Regions from separate parts of the Paenibacillus sp. FSL L8-0494 genome, predicted to be linked through region 1. Evidence: riboswitches for the same ligand, from Rfam matches in the RefSeq annotation. Region 1 holds a riboswitch; each other region holds the start of a gene.
What was found. Region 1 has a riboswitch for cyclic di-AMP ahead of NYE35_RS00545 (C40 family peptidase). Riboswitches for the same ligand answer to the same signal wherever they lie in the genome.
Positions count from the first base shown of each region.

Region 2: linked by a shared signal. The riboswitch ahead of NYE35_RS03010 (hypothetical protein) and the one ahead of NYE35_RS00545 (C40 family peptidase) in region 1 are both predicted to bind cyclic di-AMP.
Region 3: linked by a shared signal. The riboswitch ahead of NYE35_RS11310 (KamA family radical SAM protein) and the one ahead of NYE35_RS00545 (C40 family peptidase) in region 1 are both predicted to bind cyclic di-AMP.
Region 4: linked by a shared signal. The riboswitch ahead of NYE35_RS26145 (TrkH family potassium uptake protein) and the one ahead of NYE35_RS00545 (C40 family peptidase) in region 1 are both predicted to bind cyclic di-AMP.

Region 1 covers NZ_JBBOPQ010000001.1:112,732-116,933, reverse strand. Annotated here, with positions in the region: gene NYE35_RS00555 (M1 family aminopeptidase) at 1-986, shown strand, start outside; gene NYE35_RS00550 (hypothetical protein) at 998-1,828, shown strand; cyclic di-AMP (ydaO/yuaA leader) riboswitch at 2,046-2,184, shown strand; gene NYE35_RS00545 (C40 family peptidase) at 2,242-2,670, shown strand; cyclic di-AMP (ydaO/yuaA leader) riboswitch at 3,033-3,175, shown strand; gene NYE35_RS00540 (C40 family peptidase) at 3,181-3,672, shown strand; gene NYE35_RS00535 (GNAT family N-acetyltransferase) at 3,861-4,202, shown strand, end outside.
Region 2 covers NZ_JBBOPQ010000001.1:645,883-650,084, forward strand. Annotated here, with positions in the region: gene NYE35_RS03000 (hypothetical protein) at 1-312, opposite strand, end outside; gene NYE35_RS03005 (hypothetical protein) at 327-881, opposite strand; cyclic di-AMP (ydaO/yuaA leader) riboswitch at 950-1,114, opposite strand; cyclic di-AMP (ydaO/yuaA leader) riboswitch at 1,534-1,723, shown strand; gene NYE35_RS03010 (hypothetical protein) at 1,976-2,392, shown strand; gene kdpF (K(+)-transporting ATPase subunit F) at 2,519-2,596, shown strand; gene kdpA (potassium-transporting ATPase subunit KdpA) at 2,609-4,202, shown strand, end outside.
Region 3 covers NZ_JBBOPQ010000001.1:2,543,391-2,547,592, forward strand. Annotated here, with positions in the region: gene NYE35_RS11300 (DinB family protein) at 1-162, opposite strand, end outside; gene NYE35_RS11305 (helix-turn-helix transcriptional regulator) at 245-1,156, opposite strand; gene NYE35_RS11310 (KamA family radical SAM protein) at 1,299-2,471, opposite strand; cyclic di-AMP (ydaO/yuaA leader) riboswitch at 2,604-2,747, opposite strand; gene NYE35_RS11315 (helix-turn-helix domain-containing protein) at 2,796-4,202, opposite strand, start outside.
Region 4 covers NZ_JBBOPQ010000001.1:5,790,449-5,794,650, forward strand. Annotated here, with positions in the region: gene NYE35_RS26140 (potassium channel family protein) at 1-601, opposite strand, end outside; gene NYE35_RS26145 (TrkH family potassium uptake protein) at 615-1,973, opposite strand; cyclic di-AMP (ydaO/yuaA leader) riboswitch at 2,036-2,213, opposite strand; gene NYE35_RS26150 (CPBP family intramembrane glutamic endopeptidase) at 2,534-4,202, shown strand, end outside.

The DNA.
Region 1 (4,202 bases):
AGCGTTACCTTCAGGCTGCCAAGGCTGCCCTGACCTACTTCAGCAAATGGTATGGTCCTTATCCCTACTCTACGCTGTCTATTGTCGTCCCACCTAAGGAGGGCAACGGTGCTGGAGGAATGGAATACCCTACCCTTATTACAGCCTTTGGGGCCGCGGATTCTTCTCCAGATACCTCACTTGAAAGAACCGTCATTCATGAAATCGGCCATCAATACTTCTACGGTATGATAGCCAGTAATGAATTCGAGGAGGCCTGGCTGGATGAAAGCTTCACTTCCTATGCCGAAGACAGACTTATGGAGCAAGAATACGGTATCAAGTCTAATTTGCCTTTACAGGCCAGCCTGGTAACTATACCTGAGCCGTTAAATCTGGAAACGTGGAAATATGCAGGGGCGGATTCCTATAGCCGAAATGTTTATATCCGCGGCAAGCTTGTACTTAAAGATATCGAACGCCAGGTAGGTACCAAAGCAATGAACAACATCATGTCCTCCTACGCTCGTAAGTTCCGTTTCGAGCATCCTGCTACGTCAGATTTTCAGAAAGTCGTTGAGAAGGTAACCAAAAAATCATGGCAGGCCTATTTCGATGATTACATTTATGGTGATGGAGCGCCTGACTTCTCAGTAGATACGATTACTTTTAAAAAAAATAACAGCGGCGATGCCCCAAGCTACGAATCATTAGTGAAGATTTCAAACAAAGGGAGCCATTACGTTGATGTTCCCGTGAAATTCACATTCGCCGACAGCTCTTCGGTGCAGCGGGTCTGGAACGGTGAAGGAGCAGAGACTACGTTTCAATTGTTAAGCGATAAGCCTCTTCTCTCTGCTGAGATTGACCCTGAACATTCCATCTTATTGGAGAGCAAACATCTAAACAACTTTAGGCTGGCGGAAATAGAGCCCAAGACGCTCTCTCGCTGGACATTAAGTGTAACTAAACTACTTGAAACCGTGCTCGGAACTCTTGTCTGGTGAGGTGAATGATTGTGAGAACATCGATAACCCGCGGCTGGCAAAGCATGAAGGAGCAATTTTATATTTTAATTCTGCTCTTCATCTACCGACTGCTCTGGGGCTACTTTATGTATGGTTTCATCCGATCTGCTATTATTCCAATTCTACTGCGCTATCCGGATAAAGACGCCGGAGGCAGCGGTATGGGCAGACTGTTGTATTATATCGAGGGACAGTTCAGCTTGAATACGGACCCTGCGATACGCACTTGGTTATGGATGCTTCTGGCGCTTGTTGTCTTGCGACTTCTGCTTTCCCCTTTCATAAGGGCAGGATTGCTGCATGAGCTCCACCAGGAGCGAAAGGGCGAGCGTGGACTGTTCTTTTTCCCTGGCATGAAGATCTATGGACTACCTGTCTTAGTCTTTAGCCTAATCGAATGGGTGCTGACCCTGCTGCCGCTTTACTGGCTTGCTCCAAAAATGTACGGGCTGTTCTTATCCTCTTTGTTTAACTACGCTTTGTTACTTCATTTAGTACCATACGTATTGGCATGGCTTATATATATTTTTATCGTGCGCCTGTTTCTTCTATATATGCAGTTTGGTTACACCGGCGGTACAGGAATGTTCTCCTCACTGATCATCTGCTTGCGGTCACTGATTCCTGCTATAGGTGTTTCCATTGTACTTGGGGCGGGAGGCCTGCTCTTACTGCTAGTGTGCGGACTGACGGGTCTGTTCTGTCCCGGCCTACCGGCACTTATAATACGGCAAATCTCACCACTACCTTCTACGCTCTTAAAAATGTGGGGAATCTCTGCACAATATCATCTATGGCGTAGCAAAGCATTTCCACAATAAATCAACCTTATTTGACATAATAAAAAGGTCCCAATTCCTGTATTCAGGAGCTGGGACTTTTTCTCATTACGGATAACTTAAGAGTATTTGCAAAATCGTAAAAGCTCTGTTACAATAAGTCCTGTGCTATTAGTAACAATTTTGTAATCAATTGAAACGATTCCTACATAACTAAATGTATTTATCGTAAGTGTAACTGTCGAAACGTCATTCTCTGGTGCTTAACACGCCTAATTCCTTTGCACCGGGAAGTGGGGGAACCATATTTTGGGTGAATTGATCTCGCTTTACAGGGATCATAGGGAATCTTCTACCGAACCCTTAAGCTAACCTCGCAGGCCTTGGAAGGAGTACATCTTTTGAAAAGACATAATTTAAGAAAAAAATGCGTCGCTGCGGCGCTAGGACTTGTAATGGCATTATCTATTGGTGGAGGAAGCGCCTTTGCCGACTCTAAAATGGACTCTGTAATCTCAAAGACTATTGGAGTTGCCTATAAAACCGGAGGTACAAGCACTGCCGGATTTGATTGCTCTGGATTTACAAAGTATGTATTCAAGAATGTGGGTCTTACTTTACCTCGTACATCAAAAGCTCAATATAGCGTTGGAACTGCTGTATCCAAAAGCAATCTGCGTTCTGGTGATCTAGTGTTCTTTAACACACTTGGCAATGGAGTATCCCATGTCGGCATTTATGTTGGAAACGGAAAATTCGCACAATCGTCCTCTTCGCGTGGAGTGACCATCACTTCACTCAGTCAGGCCTACTGGGCCAATCGTTATGTTGGCGCTAAAAGAGTAATGAGTACTTCAGCTTATCAAGCTGTAGCCTTCGATTGAAACCTTCCTCACAACTATAACCTCACAATTACAACTATATGAACCTGAATCTGATTATGCCCGTAATCAAATTCGGGTTTTTCTTTATTCCATAATATATTTTTACACTATTAGAGCCCAATTGAAACACGTTTATTTGATAAAAATTGCAATTATATTAAAAATTAGGTCATTATTAACGCTTACATATGCCTTTCTACCGTAAAAATTCCAATTTTTCTGCATTAATATGTTAAAAACGATTGCCAAGCGGCTTTCTGTTTGTTACAATTAGCGCAGTGAGATTTTAGTAACATTTTTGTAATCATTAAGTTGTTATTTACAAAGGTTTTGTCATGTATTGATTACAAGCTAATCCTAATCAACAGTATGAGCCGAGTTTCCTAACTATTAGGAAAACGGGGGAACCAACTTTGGGTGAATTGACCTCCATTATATAGAGGGGTCATAGGGGACCTTCAACCGAACCCTTAAGCTAACCTCGTAGGCATTTGGAAGGGGTATACACTTTTGAAGAAGAAGTTAGCAGCAGCAGTACTAAGCTTTTCCATCATCCTCACCATCGGAGCAGGAAGCGCTTTCGCAGATTCCAAAATGGATAAAGTGATTGACAAGGCCATCGGTACTAAATACGTATCCGGCGGTATATCCACTAACGGATTTGATTGCTCCGGATTTACAATGTATGTGTTTGATAAGATTGGCATTAACCTTCCACACCAATCAGGTTCCCAATATCAAATGGGCACAGCAATCTCCCGTGATGATATAAGAGCCGGAGATCTTGTATTCTTCAATACAAGTGGCAAAGGTGTCTCCCATGTCGGCATTTATGTCGGTGAAGGTAAGTTCGCACACGCTTCTACCTCACGCGGTGTTACGATTAGCTCTCTGAGTGATAGCTACTACGTGAAACGCTACGTTGGTGCCAAGCGCATTATGAGCACAGACGCTTACCAATCGGTTGCTGCTGAATCGGAAGACAATGATGATGTGCAATAAATAACGTACATAGGCTCTTTTCCAAGGTACTCTTGGAGGAGAGCTTGTTTTTTTGTCTTATTACTTATTTACCCCTCTCATAATTTGTAAAACATTCCCCTCATATAAAGTTTCTGAGTCGAACCTCCCCCATTTTGTATATAATTAGTAATATAGCAATGTCCTCGTGAAAGGAGATCGTTGACCTTATGATAAACCCCTCGGTAACTTTTCATGTTGTTCCTATGGAGGCAATTCACGGAGAAGCTATTTGTAAGTGGAGCTATACGCCCCCATATAATATTTATGGCTGGATGCCGTGGGAGCAGATGCAGGCTCTTGGCATCGAGTTTGGTGATCCGCAGCTCCGGGAGGAACAATATATCTCCATATTAAATGAAAATAAGGTTTTGTGCGGATTCGCACAGTTGTTCCCGATGGAAGGAGTCGTCCGTTTAGGAGTTGGGATGCGCCCCGATCTATGCGGCCATGGTTTAGGCAAACTATTCGTAGATGCCATCGTCCAGACAGCCTTGAGTCGTTATCCTGAT
Region 2 (4,202 bases), 530 kb from region 1:
CTTTAAATCCTGCAAAGCACCCTGAACTAGCTCAAGCTTAACCTGCTCCCAATCTGAACCTTCGCGGCGGACCTTATCCAGCGCTTCCTCAAGACGGCAATGACAGATAGCCCGTAAAAAAGAACTCCATTTAATGAGATCGAAATTTTTGGTGTTGGCAGAGATTAGACAAGCCCCCCAACTGCAACCTCCCTTACAGGTGAGCTTCAGAATACCATAACGGCAGCCTTCAGCCCCTTCCATTCCATAGTGAATAGGCTCGGGTTCATCCAATACAAATACTTCAATGCGGGATAGTCTGCGCTGGTCCATAGTAGGGTTCCTCCTTAGATTTCCAACAGCTTTAAGTCTACATGATGAGTGACACTAGCCTTTTCTACACAAGCGAGCATTTCCATTTTATTCTCACAGACTGCGGTATGCTCTAGCCATAGTCGGAACTTCTCTTTCCGTATAACAGATAGATGTAAGGGAAAGGTGCTGCGGGATCTCAAGACATACCAACCGGCGCTTACATCTTTCCAAGGCTCCTTGAAGGCTGTAAACCACGGGAGTTTTTGATGCGATGACCAATCCTGCTGCTGTTGTTGTTCTCGAATTTTTTTATATATTTCATATACAATCTTAGAGTCTAAACAGTCTTTACAAGAAGAAGGTGTACTGAATTGGCGAAGGGCTTGGATCTGGTTCTGGCCAAATGCATAACCTACAATGTACCTGTGATTATTTTCTTCGAACCACAAGGCCCCGAAACAAACGTAATTTAGACTTATCGGCTCAAGCAGCCCTTGATGTATCCCTAAATAATAGTGCTTCAAAACATTCACCCCATCCAGCGTGCTATCACCTAATAGGCTCAGGTAACGCAAAAACCGCAGCAAGAGGAGGACCTCTGCTGCGGTTTTGGATTACAGGCAGATATACCTGGGCCAAAGCGTGGCGGATCAAGGGTCTCTCTCTTTACGCTTACGAGGTTAGCTGTCGGATTCGGACGGTGAGAGTCGCCCTACCTATTGAGACTTACGCAGTCTCCTTTGGATTCACCCCAAGTAGGCCAGGTGGCCTGATGGTTCCCCCGTTCCCTGCGAATGCAGGAACTCAGCGTTGATTGTTTTTCATGAATTAGATTCAACCCGAATCATACTCTTTTCAAGATTTTCTGTAAAAAACGGAAAATGTTCTTTTAGAGCGATTTTAACCATATCCTGCCGACTACGACTGAAAAACGAGGTAAATAGGTATTTATGGCGTGTTATCGCGCCTCTTTCTCGCTCAACCTCAGCTTCTTGCGTTTCTACCTATAAAGGGAATTTGCAGTATTTTCGCTCTAAAAAGGTGAATAAAATCACATGGGTTATAGATAGCGATTAAACGCTCGAAACTCGAGTAAACAAGAGATATAGAGAGATTAGATATCAAGTAAGCGCTATCTAATGGGAAAATAGTTTTTAATTTGCATTATTTTGGCATCATTCAGGTTTTACAAGTCTTCGTGCATAAGAGTATGATTACTCCTGTTTCAACGACAATCGAATATTTGATCCGCTTAATTTCCGATAAGGAAAGCGGGGGAACCAACAATCGGCAGCCGATGTGAGAGTCGGAAGCTGATTATGGGGTGAATCCTGTAGAGGGTGCGAGTGAGCTCGCATCTATACAGGTAGGGCGACTCTCACCGCCCGAATCCGACAGCTAACCTCGTAAGCGTATGGAGAGAGGATGAGTGCAATGTGACCGCTAGCGAGCCACAGAGGAGATCCTTTGTGGCTTTTTGCTGTGCTCTTAGAAGCAAAGCATTTATGGAGGCCTCCCCCAAGAGGTCGCTAAATTCATCATTAGCGGTATTTGTAAGGCAGCGTCTAATGACGTGACACAACCGAGCTTTAGGTTGTGCCCGAAAATGACGATAGGTCAACATCCTTTCGGAGATTTTCGTTGCCTCCTTGTTGTAAATGAGCAGGAGGAGAAAAAAGAGATGACGGATCAGAATGAATATGTGCTTGTATGTGCGCCTACAAAGGCGGGAGAACATTTCATTAAACTTCTGAAGTTCAGGGGTATTAAGATGGCGGGATTAACCAACAATCTGGCTGAGAAAGCTTTACTAGAGGAGCTCGGAATCGAGCAGGTTATTCTAGTGGATACCCGCCATCAGAGCACTTGGTTTCGCCCATCGTTCCCGGTAGGCAGGGTATATCTGTTTGAGAGCAGCTTTCCGCTTTGCTGCCGCTATATTCAGATGTGCCGTACCTGGACGACACAGCCAATTTTTGTGATTACAAGTTCTATAAATCCTAGATTGGTCTATAAAAGACTTGGTGCGAGCTATGTAATCTATTCCCATAGTGGTGATGCTGATTTTCTAATCGATAGATCACCTCATCAAGGATAATGGAAGGAGTGCGGAAGATATGATGGATCTGTATATGGTGGCTTCGTTAGCTGTAATTTACGGGTTATTTTATGGCTTTATGCGCTGGTGCGCAGGTGTAGTTGAGGATACGGGGAGGGATAAGCTGTGATTCTAGTAATCGCTGTTACCCTACTGTTGTTTATATATCTGGTTTACGCGTTGATTCATCCTGAGAAATTTTAAGGAGGGGCATTCATGGGCATTTTGCAAATAGTCGTCGTAATTGTAATTCTCATCTTGTTGGTCAAGCCGATGGGGACGTATTTATATCATGTATTTTCTAACGAACCGAATCGTACGGATCGCTGGTTTGCAGGCACAGAGAAAGGTATTTATAAGCTGATCGGCCTGAAAAAACGGGACGGAATGTCCTGGAAGAAGTATGCACTCAGCTTTGTTTTAACTAATATCGTACTGGTTGCTTTCAGTTATATTTTTCTAAGATTACAGCGGGGATTGCCGCTGAACCCGAATGGAATTGCCGATATGGAACAGACGCTTTCATTTAATACGGTGATCAGCTTTATGACCAATACGAACCTGCAGCATTATAGCGGGGAGACGGGACTATCGTATTTTTCACAAATGGCAGTCATCACGATGATGATGTTCACGTCTGCAGCGAGCGGATTTTCTGTTGCGGTTGCTTTTGTCAGAGGGATTACAGGACAGAAATCAGTCGGAAATTTTTTTGAGGACTTCGTAAAAGCACATATTCGTGTATTCATTCCATTAGCTCTGCTAGTTTCATTGGTGCTGGTAGGATTGCATGTGCCACAAACGCTCAAGCCATCGCTTGAGGTCACTACACTCGAAGGGCAGACGCAACAAATCGCTATCGGTCCAGTCGCTTCTTTGGAGTCAATTAAACACTTAGGTACGAATGGTGGCGGCTTCTTCGGAGCCAATTCAGCGCATCCTTTTGAGAACCCTAATCCACTTACGAACGTTCTGGAGATTCTCTCTATGTGGATGTTGCCAGCCTCTTTGCCATATATGTACGGATTGTTCGCTAAGAACAAACGTCAGGGCTGGGTGATTTTCACAGCAATGATGACCTTGTTCGTTCTGCTGCTGGGGCTGAATTATTATGCGGAAACTAAAGGGAATCCCGCTATTAATGCGCTGGGGATCGAGTCTTCGCAAGGCAGCATGGAAGGTAAAGAGGTGCGTTTTGGTATCCCGCAATCTTCGCTGTTCACTTCGGTAACAACGGCAGCTACGACAGGTAGTGTTAACAATATGCATGATACGCTGACACCGCTGGGTGGCATTACCCCTCTGGCCCTAATGATGCTCAATAACGTCTTCGGGGGAAAAGGTGTAGGACTAATCAATATGCTGATGTATGCCATCATGGGCGTCTTCTTATGTGGACTAATGGTTGGCAGAACACCAGAGTTTCTCGGGCGAAAGATAGAAGCCAAGGAGATGAAGCTGATTGCGATTGCTATCCTTGTGCATCCGTTCATTATCCTTGTACCAACAGCAGGTGCGTTCTTAACGGACTTGGGCAACGGTTCCATCACGAATCCCGGATTCCATGGACTTAGCCAAGTGTTATATGAATATGTCTCTTCTGCCGCGAACAATGGTTCAGGATTTGAAGGGCTTGCGGACAATACCACCTTTTGGAATGTTACAACCGGGATCGTAATGATGCTTGGCCGTTATGTCTCTATAATCGCAATGCTGGCAGTTGCAGGTTCACTGATCCAGAAGAAGCCGGTTCCTGAGACGATTGGCACATTCCGCACAGACAATGGTCTGTTCACCGGAATTCTGATTG
Region 3 (4,202 bases), 2.4 Mb from region 1:
CGTATCAACCGCATAGATATGGCTAAGGGCATGAGCGATGGTGGGAAATGAGCTGTTCACTTCTTGACTTAGCACAGAAGCCGGGAGTTCCTTGATTCTCCCCAGGATAGTTTGGTTTGCCCATGTGTGGTATTTAAACATTTCTACTGGATAATTTGTCATTCGTATTGTCTCCTTTTGAATTGTCATGGATTTGTTTTTGTTACTGTTGTTAATATAAAAGAAGAAGTATGACATCAGACTGTCATACTTCTTCATAAAGTTTGAGTGTGTTTTGAAGCTGCTCTTTTAAAATACCTCGCAATGCAGGGGGTTCGAGGACTTCGGCCCCGCTGCCGAAACTCAGCAGAATGGACCAAAGCCAACGAGCTTCCAATGGCTTATACACAGGAATTCGCATCGTCATGCTTTTATCAGAATGAAATTCCTTGTCGACTTGATGAAACTGATCCAAAGCTTCTGCCAAAGCCTCAGGGCCCACCCGGATTACTATTTCCTCCACCTGATCTACCCTGTTTGAACAGCCAGCCTCTTTGGGTACTTCATGTTGTGATTGAAAGGTATCCTGCGTCAGGAACAAATTCAGCATCCGGGAAAGACGAAACTCCCGATAATCCTGCCGTGCCCGGCAATAACCATAGATGTACCAGTTGCTATATTTAAAATGAAGCTTTACTGGTTCCATTTCACGGGTTGTACGTTCATTTTTTACACTGATGTAATCAAAACGGACAACATTTCGTTCCGCTATAGCCGCACGTAAAAGAGGAAGTGCGTCAGGATCCGTACGCCGGGTTTCAAGATCCACCGCGAGACTAGAAGTCTGTGGCTCCGTTCCTATCGTTTGCAGCCGTTCAATGGTTCCTTGCGTATGCTCATCTTCAAACACGGAAGAGAGACTGTTAAGTACAGTAATCAGAGAAGTGACATCATACGAACGGAGCAGGCTTTTATCCATTTTATATCCGTCCATAATGCCATATCCACCTTTAGTTCCCTGATATGATACGACCGGGATACCAGCGGCACAAATCACATCGATATCCCTATAGATCGTCCGCTGGGAAACCTGAAACTCTTCAGCCAGCTTGGAGGCAGATAAAACTTCGTGGTTCAATAGCTTGTAGATCATAGAAATCAATCTTTCCAATTTCATGTGTGCATTCCCACCCATTAGTCCATTTCGTGTTACAGCGTGATTATATCATAGATTTTTTCGGGCTAATTTTGGGAGGGAGGAGTTTTGTTGTTGGTGATGAAGAAATATCCTATGACAGAGTCTGACAGAGCCGATTAATTTATTTACAGATTAAATCCGCAGGCTCTGATAAATGATTAACAGAAATAATAGCATCGTTTTTTTTCACAGGTGGGGTCCAATATTGCTCATTCCCAGGCAGGTCATCGAACCATTCGGCGTCCTTTGGACAATCTAGAATCATGAATTTTCCGTATTCCTGATCTCTGGATTGATGGTATTTGAGATAGGCTTTCCCGTTATCAATGGCGAGAATTTCTATTTTTCCTGAGGTGTGGCTCATGGATAAGCGTACTCTTTTGCCAAGTCCTGAGGTTCTAGCTTTGGCTTCTTCTACAATTTGATAGACTTGCTCGAGCGGTAATACGAAATCCCGGTTTCCGGCAACGGGCCGGTTCACAAAGAAGTAGTAGGGTGTAACGCCAGCCCATGAAAGTCGGTCCAGTAGTTCCCCTAAAATAATGGGATCATCGTTGATGCCTTTGAGGATGGGAGTCTGATTTACGACAATTGCCCCTGCGTTGTGGAGAGCTTTAAATGCTTTTTTGGCTTCAGGTGTGATTTCACGAGGATGATTGATGTGCGCCATAACATAGATTCGTTTGTCTTCGGTAGAGTAAGTACGAATCAGCTCCAGCAGCTCTTCGTCTTCAGAGATCCGCATCGGATTAAATACGGGAATTTTGGAACCTAGTCTAATGATCTTAACATGCTCAATGCTTCTTAGATTTTCAATAATGGATCTTAGCTTCGGTGTGGAGAGAATTAAACTGTCCCCGCCCGTAAGAAGTACGTTGTTAATCTCCGGATTCTTTGCGATATACTCCAAGCCCGGAGAGACATCAGCCATCGCCTCTTTCACGTCATTTCGGAACAGACGCTTACGGAAACAGTAGCGGCAATAAGCCCCGCAGACCTCGGATACAATCAGTAGTGCAGTGGTTCTATACTTGTGCTGACAACCAGGTACCACATAATTCGTGTCCTCATCGGAGGCGTCCCAGCGCCCATACTCCAGCAGTTCACCTTCGTTAGGAATAACCAGCTTACGGATGGGATCATCTGGATCATCCCAGTTAATCAAAGACAGATAGTAGTCATTTACACGAAAAACAAATTTGTCTGTAATTTCTTTCAGATTCTCTTTTTCCAGCTCAGACAACATAGCTATTTTGTTAATATCCGTGAAGTACTTTACCTTTTGCACGTACATCTCTCCTTTGTCTCGTAGTGTGAGAAATGAGGGAGCCTTAGTGTCAAAGGCCAATCTACTGCCAGCAGGGTCCAAAAAAAGCACAAAAAGAGACCCTTAGCAAGGGTCTCTGGTTATGTAAATAACATGAAAAGCAGACCCATCCACTGCTGACGAGGTTAGCTGACGGACTCGGGTAAGATGGTACCCTACATTCTAATGCTCAATGATTCGCCCCAATTAACTGGTTCCCCCGCTTTTCAACTGTAAAAGTTGGAAATTAAGCGTAGATAAAGTATACCCTATCAAGTTTTGAAAAGTCAAAAGAGAATCCTAGATTCACCTTCAATTGCTAGCGCTACTTCCGCCGAGTAGTTTAGGCAACAGCGTTAGCAGTTTCTCCCGGGTTAACGCATCACTAGAGTTCCATTTGCTTCCGTCGAGCAGATAAACATGTCCCTGACGTACTGCCGGAAGAGTGTTCCAAAGTGAACTGTCTAGTAATCGTTCCATCGCAGCTCGCGAGTCTTTGCGTTCCGGAATGAACATGAAGATATGATCTCCGGCGTAGGCAGGCAGTCGTGTTGGATCAACTTCGGCGAACCCTAACTCTTCGTCCAATATGGCTTGGATCTCTTCGGTCGGTTGTAAACCACATGGGGCATAAAGCGCAGTGGAGAATCCGGACATTCCCATAGCATATAGATGATCTCCATGATCATAGACCAAAGCAGAGGCGGTTTCTCCAACTTGGAGAGTTGTCGAGTAAAGCTGCTGCCACATGGCAGCGTTTTTGATTGTGAATGACTCCAGCCATGCTTCGGCTTCGCGCTGTTTACCTAGCCAACTGCCTAATGTCCGCATTCGGTTGTCGAGAGGCGCAAATGAATCAAAGGTGAGTGTCGGAGCGATACCAGAAACTGCTCTGTAGGCTCTTTCATCACTATTTGCCAAAATGATCAAATCTGGGTTTAGGGAAGCGGTCAACTGCGGGTCCAGTGGAAACCCGACGTTGGCGAGCTTCTTAAGCCGATGTTTATAGACGCTGTTCCGGGCGAATGCTTCATCTCCACCGATAGGCTTTACACCTAACGCGAGAAGGTCGCCAAGTGTCTCGCCATGATAGACAATACGTTTCGCTCGTTCAGGAATTTCCACCTCATGACCCGTCCAATCCTTGACGGTAAGCTTACGACCTTGCTGATGTGCATATTGTCCGGGTGTAACTCCGGTTTTTTGCCGAAAGCGGCGGCTGAAATAATATTCATCCGAGAAGCCGACCAGTCTGGCGATTTCCCGCAGTGGTTCAGTCGATTCCTGCAGGAATCGTTTGGAATGATTAATACGCAGATCCGTCAGGTATTCAAGCGGCTTTTTACCCGTAAGCTGCTGAAAGATCGGTGTATATTGCCAGATTGATATTCCCGCCAATTCAGCTAACTGCTTCACGGTGATACTCTCTGTATAATGCTCCTGAATGAATGTTATGGTCTTTTCTACGGATTCCGTAGGACTTGGCAGGTGTTTGGAAGGGTAATTATGCTCAAAAAGTAACAGCAGCAATTCTTGGAATTTTAATTGTTGCTTGAATTGTTGTACATCATCGGTGTTATTCCTGTTCATGAGCAGGTCTTCGACTAGCCGGATTACCTTGGTGAACGGGTGCACAATTAACTCCCGCCTGCCGGAAAGCAGCTCTCCAGAATATCGTTTAGGAAGCTTGGTTGTATAAATTGCTGTAAAGGTGATGAG
Region 4 (4,202 bases), 5.7 Mb from region 1:
CATCGCCTTCACTTAAATAATCATGGGCAGTTGGAGCGACGATTATTCCGCTTTCCCTATTTAGGGCAACAATGCTGCAGCCATATTTAGCTCTTGTATTTAAATCGGACAAGCTTCTGCCGTTCATGCAGGATGGCACGGTCAGCTCGACAATTTTATAATCCTTGGACAGTTCAATATAATCCAGCAAATTGGGCGTCACCAGCTGGTGTGCCACACGAATCCCCATATCCCGCTCCGGAAAAATAACCCGATCAACCCCCAGCCGCGACAGTGCGCGGCCATGAAGGATGGAGATTGCCTTAGCCACCACTTGCTTGACTCCAATCTCCTTTAACAAAATGGCCGCCAGAATGCTTCTCTCCATATTGTCACCAATCGCAACAATCCCACAATCAAAGTTCCGTACACCAAGCGAGCGCATAATTCCCTCATCTGTAGCATCTGCTACTACCGTATGCGTCAGCTGATCGCTCATTTCCTCCACGCGTTCTTCATGGTGGTCAATGCCGAGCACCTCGTAGCCCATTTCCATCAGCTCAAGCGCCAGGCTTGAACCAAAGCGACCTAAGCCGATTACTACAAATTGCTGTGCTTTCATTTCTAATTAACTCCTATCCAATAATTATTTTACCTTCCGGATACTTATACAGTGGTTTACCCTGTTTTGGACCGAGTGCATACGCTAAGGTTAGTGGACCCAGCCGACCTGCAAACATCGTCAGACAGAGTAGAATCTTACCGATCGCTGACAGTTCCGGAGTTAGCCCCATAGTCAGTCCTACCGTAGCAAAGGCGGAGGTCGTCTCAAACAAGATTGCCAAGAAATTACTGTCTTCAGTTGTGGAGAGTATCATCGACACAGAGGCGATTAACAACAAAGCCAGCAGCGTGATCGTTAATGCCTTGTAGATGCGCTCTTGAGCCAGCCGATAACGGAACAACACAACATCTTCCCGTCCACGCAGCATAGCAATTACAGCACCAATCATCATCGTAAAGGTTGTTGTCTTGATCCCGCCGCCCGTTGAGCCCGGAGAAGCACCAATAAACATAAGAATCACTATAAAAAATTGTGTAGCCTGCCGAAGTCCAGCAATATCTACTGTGTTCGCGCCAGCCGTACGGGGAGACACGGATTGAAAGAAGGCCGATAATATTTTACCGCCAAAATTCAGTGAACCCAGGGTACGAGTGTTAGTAAACTCGAATATAAAAATAACCAAAGCTCCGATCAGAATCAGCCCTGTGCTGGTGGACAGGACAACTTTACTATGTAGAGACAGCCTGCGGATTACCCGAAACTCCACCAGATCTGACATTACAATAAAACCAATCCCGCCGGAGACAATCAGAAACATCACAATAATATTCACAAGCGGATCATATACATAATCAGTTAAACTGCGAAAATCCCCAAAAATATCGAACCCCGCATTATTAAACATAGACACCGCATGAAATACGCCAAAATAAATCGCTTTTCCAAGTGGCATATCAAAAGCCCAGCGAATAGACAGCAGCAAAGCGGCACAGCCTTCTATGACAAGAGAATATATAAGGACTCTCCGGATCAGTCGCACAATTCCTTCCATAGAGCCTTGATTCATGGCTTCCTGTAGGATTAGCCTGTCCCGCAAAGAAATTTTACGCTTTAACACCAGTGAAAATAGAGTGGCCATGGTCATAAAACCTAAGCCGCCGATCTGGATCAGGATCATAATTACGGTTTTCCCAAAAATCGTGAACGAAGTTCCGGTATCCAGCACAACAAGCCCTGTTACACAGGTTGCCGAAGTTGAAGTAAATAATGCATCAATAAATTCCACGGAATTCCCGCTTGTGCTTGAAATGGGCAACATAAGCAGCAAGGCCCCTATCAGAATAATCGATGCAAAACCAAGCACCAGTATCTGCGGCGGCGAGAGCTTCAGAAACTTAAATTCAGAAATCCTGCGAAACTGTGAAGCCACTATGCTCACCTTCTTATCAAAAATTCCAACAAAAAAAGCACTGGAAAACCAATGCTAACTTGGTTCCTGCAGTAAATTAGCCTACGAGGTTAGCTGACGGATTCGGACTGTGCAGGCTGCCCTATTCGTTCCTAGAACGAAATTCACCCCTGATGAAAGTGCCATTTATCTTGTACACTCCACTTTTCATCACTTCTTATGGTTCCCCCGTTTTCACCAGAAATTCGGCTACTATACAATTGCATACAAATTATATACGTTATTTAGTGAATTCACAAAGACACAATTATTGCTCATTCACATGAAAAAATGCGGTTTAAAGAGACTGCATCAAAAGGAGTGCCTTTTCTCATCACTTTTCCGTGTTTTCCCTGCAATTACACCGATTCTCACCATTCGTGCACAAACGAACACGATAAAATTCATGGTATAAATTCACATGACTATTCTATACTATCTCTATTACCCATAAAAAGAACATATAATGTTTTTTGTAACCAGCCAGGCACTAATACTATAATGGAACATAACATTGTCAGTACATAACAAGGAGGCGTTACATGAATCCCGTCGGCCAGCCCCTACAGCAACGTGCCCTCTCCAAGAGGCTCATCATCTCGGGCATTATCGGTCTTATTCTATTTATTATGTTTCAGATTTCCCCTTCGCTGCTAAGCAGCTCTACAGGGGAAGATACCACCGTCATTAGCAAGGCAGAAGCCCGTGACCAAGCCGTATTATTCGCAGAACAAAAGCTCAATTACACCGAAGCACCAAACGATCAATGGAATGTACTTTACGAGACGGACTCTTCCTTTTATGGTTATATGTCTCGCGAGAAGCTTGTGGAGGACTATACCAAGAAAAAATTGGATCAAAAATATCCTTTTGATGTCTTTCGTGCAACGCTTACTCCGTCAGCGGATCAAGAGCCGCAAATCATCGTTGACCTCAATATGTATACCGGCGAGATTGTCGCTTTCTCAAAGGCTGCAAAAGTTGCCTCCGAAGAGGGGTCTGGCATTGTTTCCTTTGGTGCAAAAGAGGACAAGGGAGCTGACCTCACTCTAGCGCAGAAGGAGAATCTTGCTCGTCCTTGGCTTCAGGAATGGGAAGTAAATCCTGCCAAGCTACAAATTGAATCGAATACAGGAAGCCATGGGCTGGTGTATACGGATAGCACTGTTCAGGTCGGCGAATCCTTATTGCACTATTATTTTGATTTCAGTGGAGAGCAGGTCTCCAGCTTTAATGCCGGATTCACTGCACCGGCTTGGCATACCTCCTACGTACAAGGACAGACCTCTTTAGCGGAAAAGCTGACATTATTCGGTTACGGTATACCCACACTGATTTTAGGAATTCTGGCACTCGTCTACAGTATTCTTAGAAGAGAGCATACTTCCTTTAAACGTGGGGTATTCCTAAGCTCAGCCTATTTTGTAATCATGATGATCAGCACCTATAATATGCTGCCTGAATCAACAGGCGAAGGGCTAGAAGCACAGATTACCTCTGTCATTATGTTTATCATTTATGCTTTGTACAGCCTGCTGATGTCCTCCTTGCTCTACTTCTCTTTAGTGGGCGGCAATGGCCTATGGCGAAAAGAGGGAGGCATGAACCCTTGGCCCCGCGCCAAAGAGCCCGGCTATGGACAATATGTGTTGGATAGTATCCGGGCTGGATACATGTGGGCTTTCGTTCTGCTAGGGGTGCAGACGGTTATGTTCATCATATTATCGTTTACCTTGCACAATTGGTCTACTACAGACGCCACCCAGTCTCCTTATAACATGAGATATGCTTGGCTTCTGCCTATCGTCGCATGGCTCGCTGGTTTATCTGAGGAAGCCATTTATCGCTTTTTCGGAATCCCTATGCTGAAAAAGGTGTTCCGAAACACTTTCGTCGCTTGCTTGATCACCACGCTGGTTTGGGCGTTTGGCCATACGTTATATCCGATCTATCCCATCAGCTCCCGTCCGATTGAGCTGACCGTAATCGGGCTGCTGTTCAGTTATATTTTCCTTCGTTACGGATTTATTGCTGTCATGTTCAGCCACGTCGTGTTTGACAGCATCCTGATGGGCGCTACGCTGATCTTTATGAAGGAGAGCGTAAATGTAGGCGCGGGTATCTTCGCGATTATTATGCCATTCATAGTCGCTTACATCGTCTATCGATTTAATCCACCACAGAAGACTAAGCCGGTGGAGCCTTCTTCTT